Regions from separate parts of the Thermaerobacter sp. FW80 genome, predicted to be linked through region 1. Evidence: riboswitches for the same ligand, from Rfam matches in the RefSeq annotation. Region 1 holds a riboswitch; the other holds the start of a gene.
What was found. Region 1 has a riboswitch for cyclic di-GMP ahead of E1B22_RS04450 (flagellar hook-basal body protein). Riboswitches for the same ligand answer to the same signal wherever they lie in the genome.
Positions count from the first base shown of each region.

Region 2: it holds a riboswitch for cyclic di-GMP, as region 1 does, so the genes downstream of both, flgB (flagellar basal body rod protein FlgB) here and E1B22_RS04450 (flagellar hook-basal body protein) in region 1, are expected to answer to the same signal.

Region 1 covers NZ_CP037895.1:1,019,840-1,023,235, reverse strand. The annotation lists gene E1B22_RS04460 (superoxide dismutase) at 1-8, opposite strand, end outside; gene E1B22_RS04455 (flagellar hook-basal body protein) at 364-1,197, opposite strand; gene E1B22_RS04450 (flagellar hook-basal body protein) at 1,194-1,943, opposite strand; cyclic di-GMP riboswitch class I at 2,345-2,401, opposite strand; gene E1B22_RS04445 (rod shape-determining protein) at 2,793-3,396, opposite strand, start outside.
Region 2 covers NZ_CP037895.1:2,059,902-2,063,297, forward strand. The annotation lists gene hslU (ATP-dependent protease ATPase subunit HslU) at 1-1,233, shown strand, start outside; cyclic di-GMP riboswitch class I at 1,509-1,601, shown strand; gene flgB (flagellar basal body rod protein FlgB) at 1,807-2,253, shown strand; gene flgC (flagellar basal body rod protein FlgC) at 2,258-2,773, shown strand; gene fliE (flagellar hook-basal body complex protein FliE) at 2,815-3,159, shown strand; gene fliF (flagellar basal-body MS-ring/collar protein FliF) at 3,330-3,396, shown strand, end outside.

The sequences.
Region 1 (3,396 bases):
TAAGCCACCGACGATCCCTCCTCGGTTGGGCAGATCGGGCGGGGCCGTCGCCACCGGCAGAAGCACGGAGCGTCCCTGGCCAGGCCGACCGTCCCGGCCGCCGACGGGGCCGGTGGCCCAGGCTGTCCCGCGCCCGAATACGAGTATATACCAACGTCCGGAAGCTTTCATGCGACGCCCCGTGACGGCCCCGCGACGGCCCCGGCGACGGCCCGGCGCCGGACGAACCGGCAACGCGCCCGGGGCGGGCGGCAGACCGCCGCCCGCCCCGGGCGCATCAGGGGGGAGGCCCATGCGGGCCTTGGGGGGAAGAGGACAAACCAAAGGTCACGGGTTCCCGCGGTTGATGGCCGTCCTCGCGTCTCACGGCCGCAGGCGGTTGATGGCGCCCATCATCTCGTCGGCGGTCAGCACCGCCCGGGCATTGAGCTGGTAGGCCCGCTGCGCCGCCAAGAGGCGCGTCATCTCCGCGGCCAGGTCGACGTTGGACTGCTCCAGCATGCCCTGGCGCACCCGACCGGCCCCGCCCTGCCCCGGCGGCAGGGCGATCAGCGGCTCGGGTCCCGGTGCGAACAGGCCCTCGCCCCGGCTCTCCAGGGCGTCGGGTGCCGCCGGCACCACCACGGCCAGTCGTCCCGCCGGGACCTCGTCGCCGTCGGCCAACACGGCCCGGATCTCGCCCTCGGGCGAGACGATCCACGTGCGGCTTCCCGGCGGCAACACCACCGGCTGCCCGTCGTCCCGCAGCAGGGGCCGCCCGGCGCCGTCGGTGACCACCAGCCCCTCCCCTCCGTCGGGCCCGCCGGCCGCCGGCGGGCCCCCGGGCCAGGGGCTGAGGGTGAAGGCGCCGCCCCGCGTCAGCAAGACCTCCCCCGTGGCGGGTTCGACCACCTGGAGGAAGCCGGCCCCCTCCAGGGCCAGGTCCCACGGCGAGCCGGTCTCGCGGAGCGGCCCCTGGTGCCAGAGGCGGGGCGTGGCGGCGAGGCGTACACCGTGCCCCACCTGCACGCCGCCGGTCGCCGCGGCGAGGGGCGCCACCGGCGCCTGCACGGCGGCGTAGGCCAGGTCGGCGAAGTCCGCCCGCGACGCCTTGAAGCCGGCGGTGTTGACGTTGGCCAGGTTGTTGGCGGTGACGTCGACCTGACGGGCGGCGGCGGCCATGCCCGCGGCCGACGACCACAGGGCCCGCTGGATCACGTCACCCGCCCCACTTCCTGGATGGCCAGACCCAGGGTCTGGTCATGGGCCGCCAGCACCCGCTGGGCGGCCTCGAAGGCGCGGAAGTTGGCCAGCATGGCCACCACCGTCTTCACCGGGTCGACATTGGACTGTTCCAAAACGCCCTGGCGCACCGGCGTGTCCACGGGCACCGCCGCGCCCGCATCGCCCAGGTTGACCAGCAGGTTGTCGCCGGCCCTGCGCAAGGCGGCGGGGTTGGCGAAGTTCACCCGGGCGATGGTGCCCACGGCGAAGCCGCCCACCTCCACCTGACCGTCCGGCGTCACGGTGAAGTCGGCGGTGCCCACCCACAGGGGCTCCCCGTCGATGCCGAGCACGGGCCAGCCGTCGGGCGTCTGCAGGTAGCCCTCGGGTCCGACGGTGAAGTTGCCCGCCCGGGTGTAGGCGGGCCCATCCGGTCCCAGCACCACGAAGAAGCCCTCGCCCGCCAGGGCCAGATCCTGGGGGCGACCGGTCTCCACCCACGGACCGGGGCGGACGTCGAGACCGGCCTCGGCCACCACCACCCCGTTGCCCACCGGGCCGACCGGCGCCGCACCACGGCCCTCCAGCCGGGAGACGAGGAGCTCCGGGAAGGCCTCGGTGACGTTCCAGCTAGCCCGATAGCCGGGGGTCTCGACGTTGGCCAGGTCCGTGGCCAGGCGCTGCTGCACCACGACCCGGGCCATCATGCCGCTGGCGGCGGTGTAGAGTCCTCGCAACAAGGCCCGTCTCCCTCCACTGACCGGCGAGCCACGGCCGCCCGGGACCCCCTGGGGCCCATGGCCCCGCGATGCGAGGCCGGTGCGCGCCTGCCGCCGGCAGCGAACCGGGCGCGAACCGGAGCAGCGAACCGGGGTCCATCAAGGGCACCAAATGAAAACCCCCGGCGGCTGCCGGGGGACGAGAGCCCAACCTATCCCTCCGCCCGCTGCCACCGTGGCGAGGCACCGGGACCGGGCCCGCGGCCCGGAGAACCGTCCTACGGTGGGTCGGGCGGTACGGGATGCTCCACCCGTTCGGCAGCCCGGCCGTCGTGGCCGGCGGACGGCGCCCCCGGGCCCCAAGCCCGCTCCCCTCCCCCTTCGGAGGGGGGATCCTCGTCGGCCCTCGGTCGCCCCCGCCGCGCGGTAGACCCGTGGCTTTGCGCCCCCGCCTTTCGGCGGGTTTGCCCTTTCGCGGCGTGTCGAACCTCGACGGGAACCTCGTTTTGGAAGGCATGTTCGGCGCCGGTCGCGCCATTCCTGCTGGGAGCTCGGATCGTCTTCGCGGCGGGTCGCGCGCAGCGTCCGGCGGCCTGCCATCGAACCGCCCAATGGCCGCCCTCCCCGGCCCGCACCGGGCGGCGGTCGCCTGTCGCGTCGGCTTCGGGCCGGCCCTGGGCCGCAGCCGGGTGCAGCTCGTCGAGACCGCAGACATCCTCCGCCCCGCGGGCCGGTGCGCCCCGGCCCGCGGCCTCGCCCCCCATCCTTCGTGATCCGGCCCTCGGCCGGTCCGGGGCCACGGCCGCCCGAGCGCGGACGCGAGGGCACCGAGGTCGGTTCCGGCGTGGACGGTGGGGCCCAAGGCCGGTGTCACCCGGCGACGACGACCCCCGCCAGGCGATCGAGCATGCCCAGGGCCGCCCCGGTCCCCAGGGCCACCGTCAGCAGCGGCTCCTCCGGCTGCACCACGGGCAGACCGGTGGCCTCGGCGATGCGCCGGTCCAGGCCCCGCAGCAGCGACCCGCCGCCGGTGAGCACCATCCCGCCCACCACCAGGTCGGCCGCGAGCTCCGGAGGAACCCGCTCCAGGGCGGCACGCAGGCCGGCCAGCAGGGTGCCGATGGGCTCTTCCAGCGCCTCGTGGATCTCGGCGGCGGTCAGGTGCAGGGTCCGGGGCAGGCCGGTGACCAGGTCGCGGCCCCGCACCTCGAAGCGCTCGTCCGCGTCGGGAGGCACGGCCGTGCCGATGGCGATCTTGGCCTGCTCCGCCGTGCGCTCGCCGATCAGCACGTTGTACCGCCGCTTGACATGGCGGACAATGGCCTCGTCGAAGGCGTCGCCGCCGACCCGCACCGAGGCGCCCACCACCACGCCCCCCAGGGAGAGCACAGCGATGTCCGTGGTGCCCCCGCCCACGTCGACCACCAGGTGGCCGCCGGGCCGGTGGATGTCGAGCCCCGCCCCCAGGGCGGCG
Region 2 (3,396 bases), 1.0 Mb from region 1:
CCGACGGGGGTGGGCAAGACCGAGATCGCCCGCCGCCTGGCGCGTCTGACGGGTGCCCCCTTCATCAAGGTCGAGGCGACGAAGTTCACCGAGGTGGGCTACGTCGGGCGCGACGTGGAGTCCATCATCCGCGACCTGGTGGAGACGGCCATCCGCATGGTGAAGGCGGAGCGGATGGCCACCGTCCAGGACCGGGCGCGGGCGGCCGCCGACGAGCGGTTGCTGGACGTGCTGGTGCCGCCGCCCCGCCGGCGGCACCCGCGCTTCTCCTCGCCGTGGGAGATGCTGCTGGGGCCCCTCGGGGGCACGCCCCAGCCCAGCGAGCCGCCGCGCCCGGAAGAGGAGGAGGACTGGCGCCGGCGCCGGCAGGAGGTGGCGGCGCGGCTGCGCGACGGCCAGCTGGAGGACCAGGTGGTGGAGATCGAGGTCGAGGACCAGACGCCGCCGATGGTGGACATCCTGGGCGGGCCCGGCCTGGAAGAGGTGACCCTCAACGTCCAGGACCTGCTCAAGGACTGGCTCCCCCGGCGCAAGCGGCGGCGCCGGCTGCCGGTGCGGGAGGCCCGGGAGGTGCTGGCCCAGGAGGAGGCCCAGAAGCTGATCGACATGGACCAGGTGGTGGCCGAGGCCGTCCGCCGCACCGAGCAGGCGGGCATCGTGTTCATCGACGAGATCGACAAGATCGCCGGCCGGGAACGGGGCCACGGGCCCGACGTCTCCCGGGAGGGCGTCCAGCGCGACATCCTGCCCATCGTCGAGGGCTCGACGGTGATGACCCGCCACGGCCCGGTGCGGACGGACCACATCCTCTTCATCGCTGCGGGCGCGTTCCACGTCGCCAAGCCCTCGGACCTGATCCCGGAGCTGCAGGGCCGGTTTCCCATCCGGGTGGAGCTGCAGCCCCTGACCCGCGAGGACTTCAAGCGCATCCTCACGGAACCCGACAACGCCCTGCTGCGCCAGTACCAGGCGCTGCTGGCGACCGACGGCGTGGAGCTGGAGTTCACGCCGGACGCGGTGGACGAACTGGCGGCCATGGCCGCCCGCGCCAACGAGCAGGCGGAGAACATCGGCGCCCGTCGCCTGCACACGCTGCTGGAGCGCGTCCTGGAGCCCCTGGCCTTCGACGCGCCCGACGCCCTCCAGGGCAAGGTGGTGGTCGACGGCGCCTTCGTCCGGCAGCGGTTGGAGGGGGTGCTGCAGGACCAGGACCTGAGCCGGTACATCCTCTGACCCGCGGACCGCCGCGGCCCGCCGGGCGGCCGCCCGCACCAAGGAGACCGCGGCTGGAAAGGCGAACCGTGTCGAGAGAGGGACCCAAATCCAGGACCGGGGTCCCAAATTTTTTGTCGCCGATAGCAGGAATGACCAGCGGCGTGGAGAATCATGTCGACCAGCTCGGGTCGACAGGGATAGACAAATCTATAAACTTCGGGGGCGGGCGAGGCCTTGTGCCCCCGCCGGGCTCCAGGAGCGGTCGGAGCCTGGCGACGGCCCGCCCCCCGCGGCAGCGACAAAGGCACCCCTGCCGAAAGGCAGGCTCGCAAAGTCACGGGTCTACGGTCCCGCCCCGGCGGGACTATGACGGCCGGACTGCCGAACGCCGCGTGGTGGTTCTGTCCCCGCCGTCGTGGGCCGCCCGTGGTGCCGGTTGCGCCGCGGGCGGCTCGTCTTTTCGGATCCCAAGCCGCGGCCGGTCCATCGCTCGGGCCGGCGGCGACCCGGGCCGGCGCGGGCGCCCGGTGCCCGGCGCAGGCGCCCGGTGCTCCCGGACCGGGCGGTGTTCGCAGCGGAGGGGGTGGGCCCATGTGGGGCGCCATCGACGACCGGCTGGCGGCGGCGCTGGAGGTGCTGGCCCTCCGTCAGCGGCTGCTGGCCCAGAACGTGGCCAATGCCGAGACCCCTGGCTACAAGCGCTACGACGTGGATTTCGACCGGGCGCTGGCGCTGGCCTTGGAGGCGTCGGGGAGGGGCGCCGGCAGGGCGGACGGCTTGCAGGCGGCGGGCCGAGGCCCGTTGCCCCTGGCCGCCACCCACCCCGCGCACCAGCCGGGCCGGGGACCCGCCGGCGCGGTCTGGCAGGCGGTGTACCGCGAGACGGGGACGGCCCTGCGCAACGACGGCAACAACGTCGACCTCGACGCCGAGATGGCGCGCCTCGCGGAGACCGGTCTGCACTACCAGGCGCTGATCCGGCAGCTCTCCGATCGCATCGCCTTGTTGCGCACGGTCATCGCCGAGGGGAGGCGGTAGCGCCATGGGCGGCGGCCTCTTCGGCACCCTCGCCATCGCGGCTAGCGGCATGACGGCCCAGCGGCTGCGGCTGGACCTGATCGCCAGCAACCTGGCCAACGTGGACACCACCCGGGCCCCCGGCGGCGGGCCGTACCGGCGCCTGGTGCCGGTCTTCCAGGAGCGGGTGCGGCCCTTCGCCGAGGTGCTGCGGGAGCGGGTCGCGGCCGGCCCCCTGGCCCGGGGCGCCGCCGGCGTCGCGCCGCGGGGGACGGGAGGAACCGGCCCGTGGGGCGGCGGCCTCGGCCCGGCGGGCGTGCAGGTGGCGGCGGTGGTCGCCGATCCCTCCCCGCCGCGGCTGGTGTTCGACCCGGGGCATCCCGACGCCGGGCCCGACGGGTACGTCGCCTACCCCAACGTGGATCCGCTGATGGAGATGGTGAATTTACTGGCGGCCACCCGGGCCTACGAAGCGAACGTGGCCGTCTTCAGCGCGGCTCGCACCCTGGCCCTGCGGGCCCTGGAGCTGGGCCGGGGCTAGGCGGGACGCGGGCGCTGGCTGCAGGGCAGGAGGGATGATCCATGAGCCCATGGGGCGTGGGATGGGCGGGCGGCGTGGGGGCGCCGTCCGTCGCGCAGGGCCTGGCGCCGGCCGCCGGTGCCCCGCGGACGCCGGTGGGCGGCGCCGAGACGGCCGCCGGCGACGGTCCCCGCTTCTTGCGGGAGCTGGCGCGGGCCCTGGCCCAACTGGAGGGGACGGTGGCCGAAGCCGACGCCATGGCCCAGCGGCTGGTGACGGGCCAGGTCGACGACCTGTCTGCGGTCATGGTGGCCAGCGAGAAGGCGCGGCTGGCCGTCGAGCTCGCCGTGCAGCTGCGCAACAAGGCGCTGGAGGCGTACCAGGAGATCATGCGGATGCCCATCTGACGGCGGCCCGCGACCCTGGCCGGTGGCGACCGGCGGCGAGACGGCCGCATCGCCCAGATGCCCACCTGCAGCAGGTCCGCCGTGCCCGCCGCCGACGGCGAGCGGCGGCGAGGGCGGCCGCATAGCCCGCGCGCGGCGAGGGCGACGGGAAGGAGGCGGCGGAGGGCCCGATGCCGGTGACGCAACTGCGGCAGCTTCCCCAACAGTTCCTGGGCTGGTTCCGGCAGCTGCGGCCCG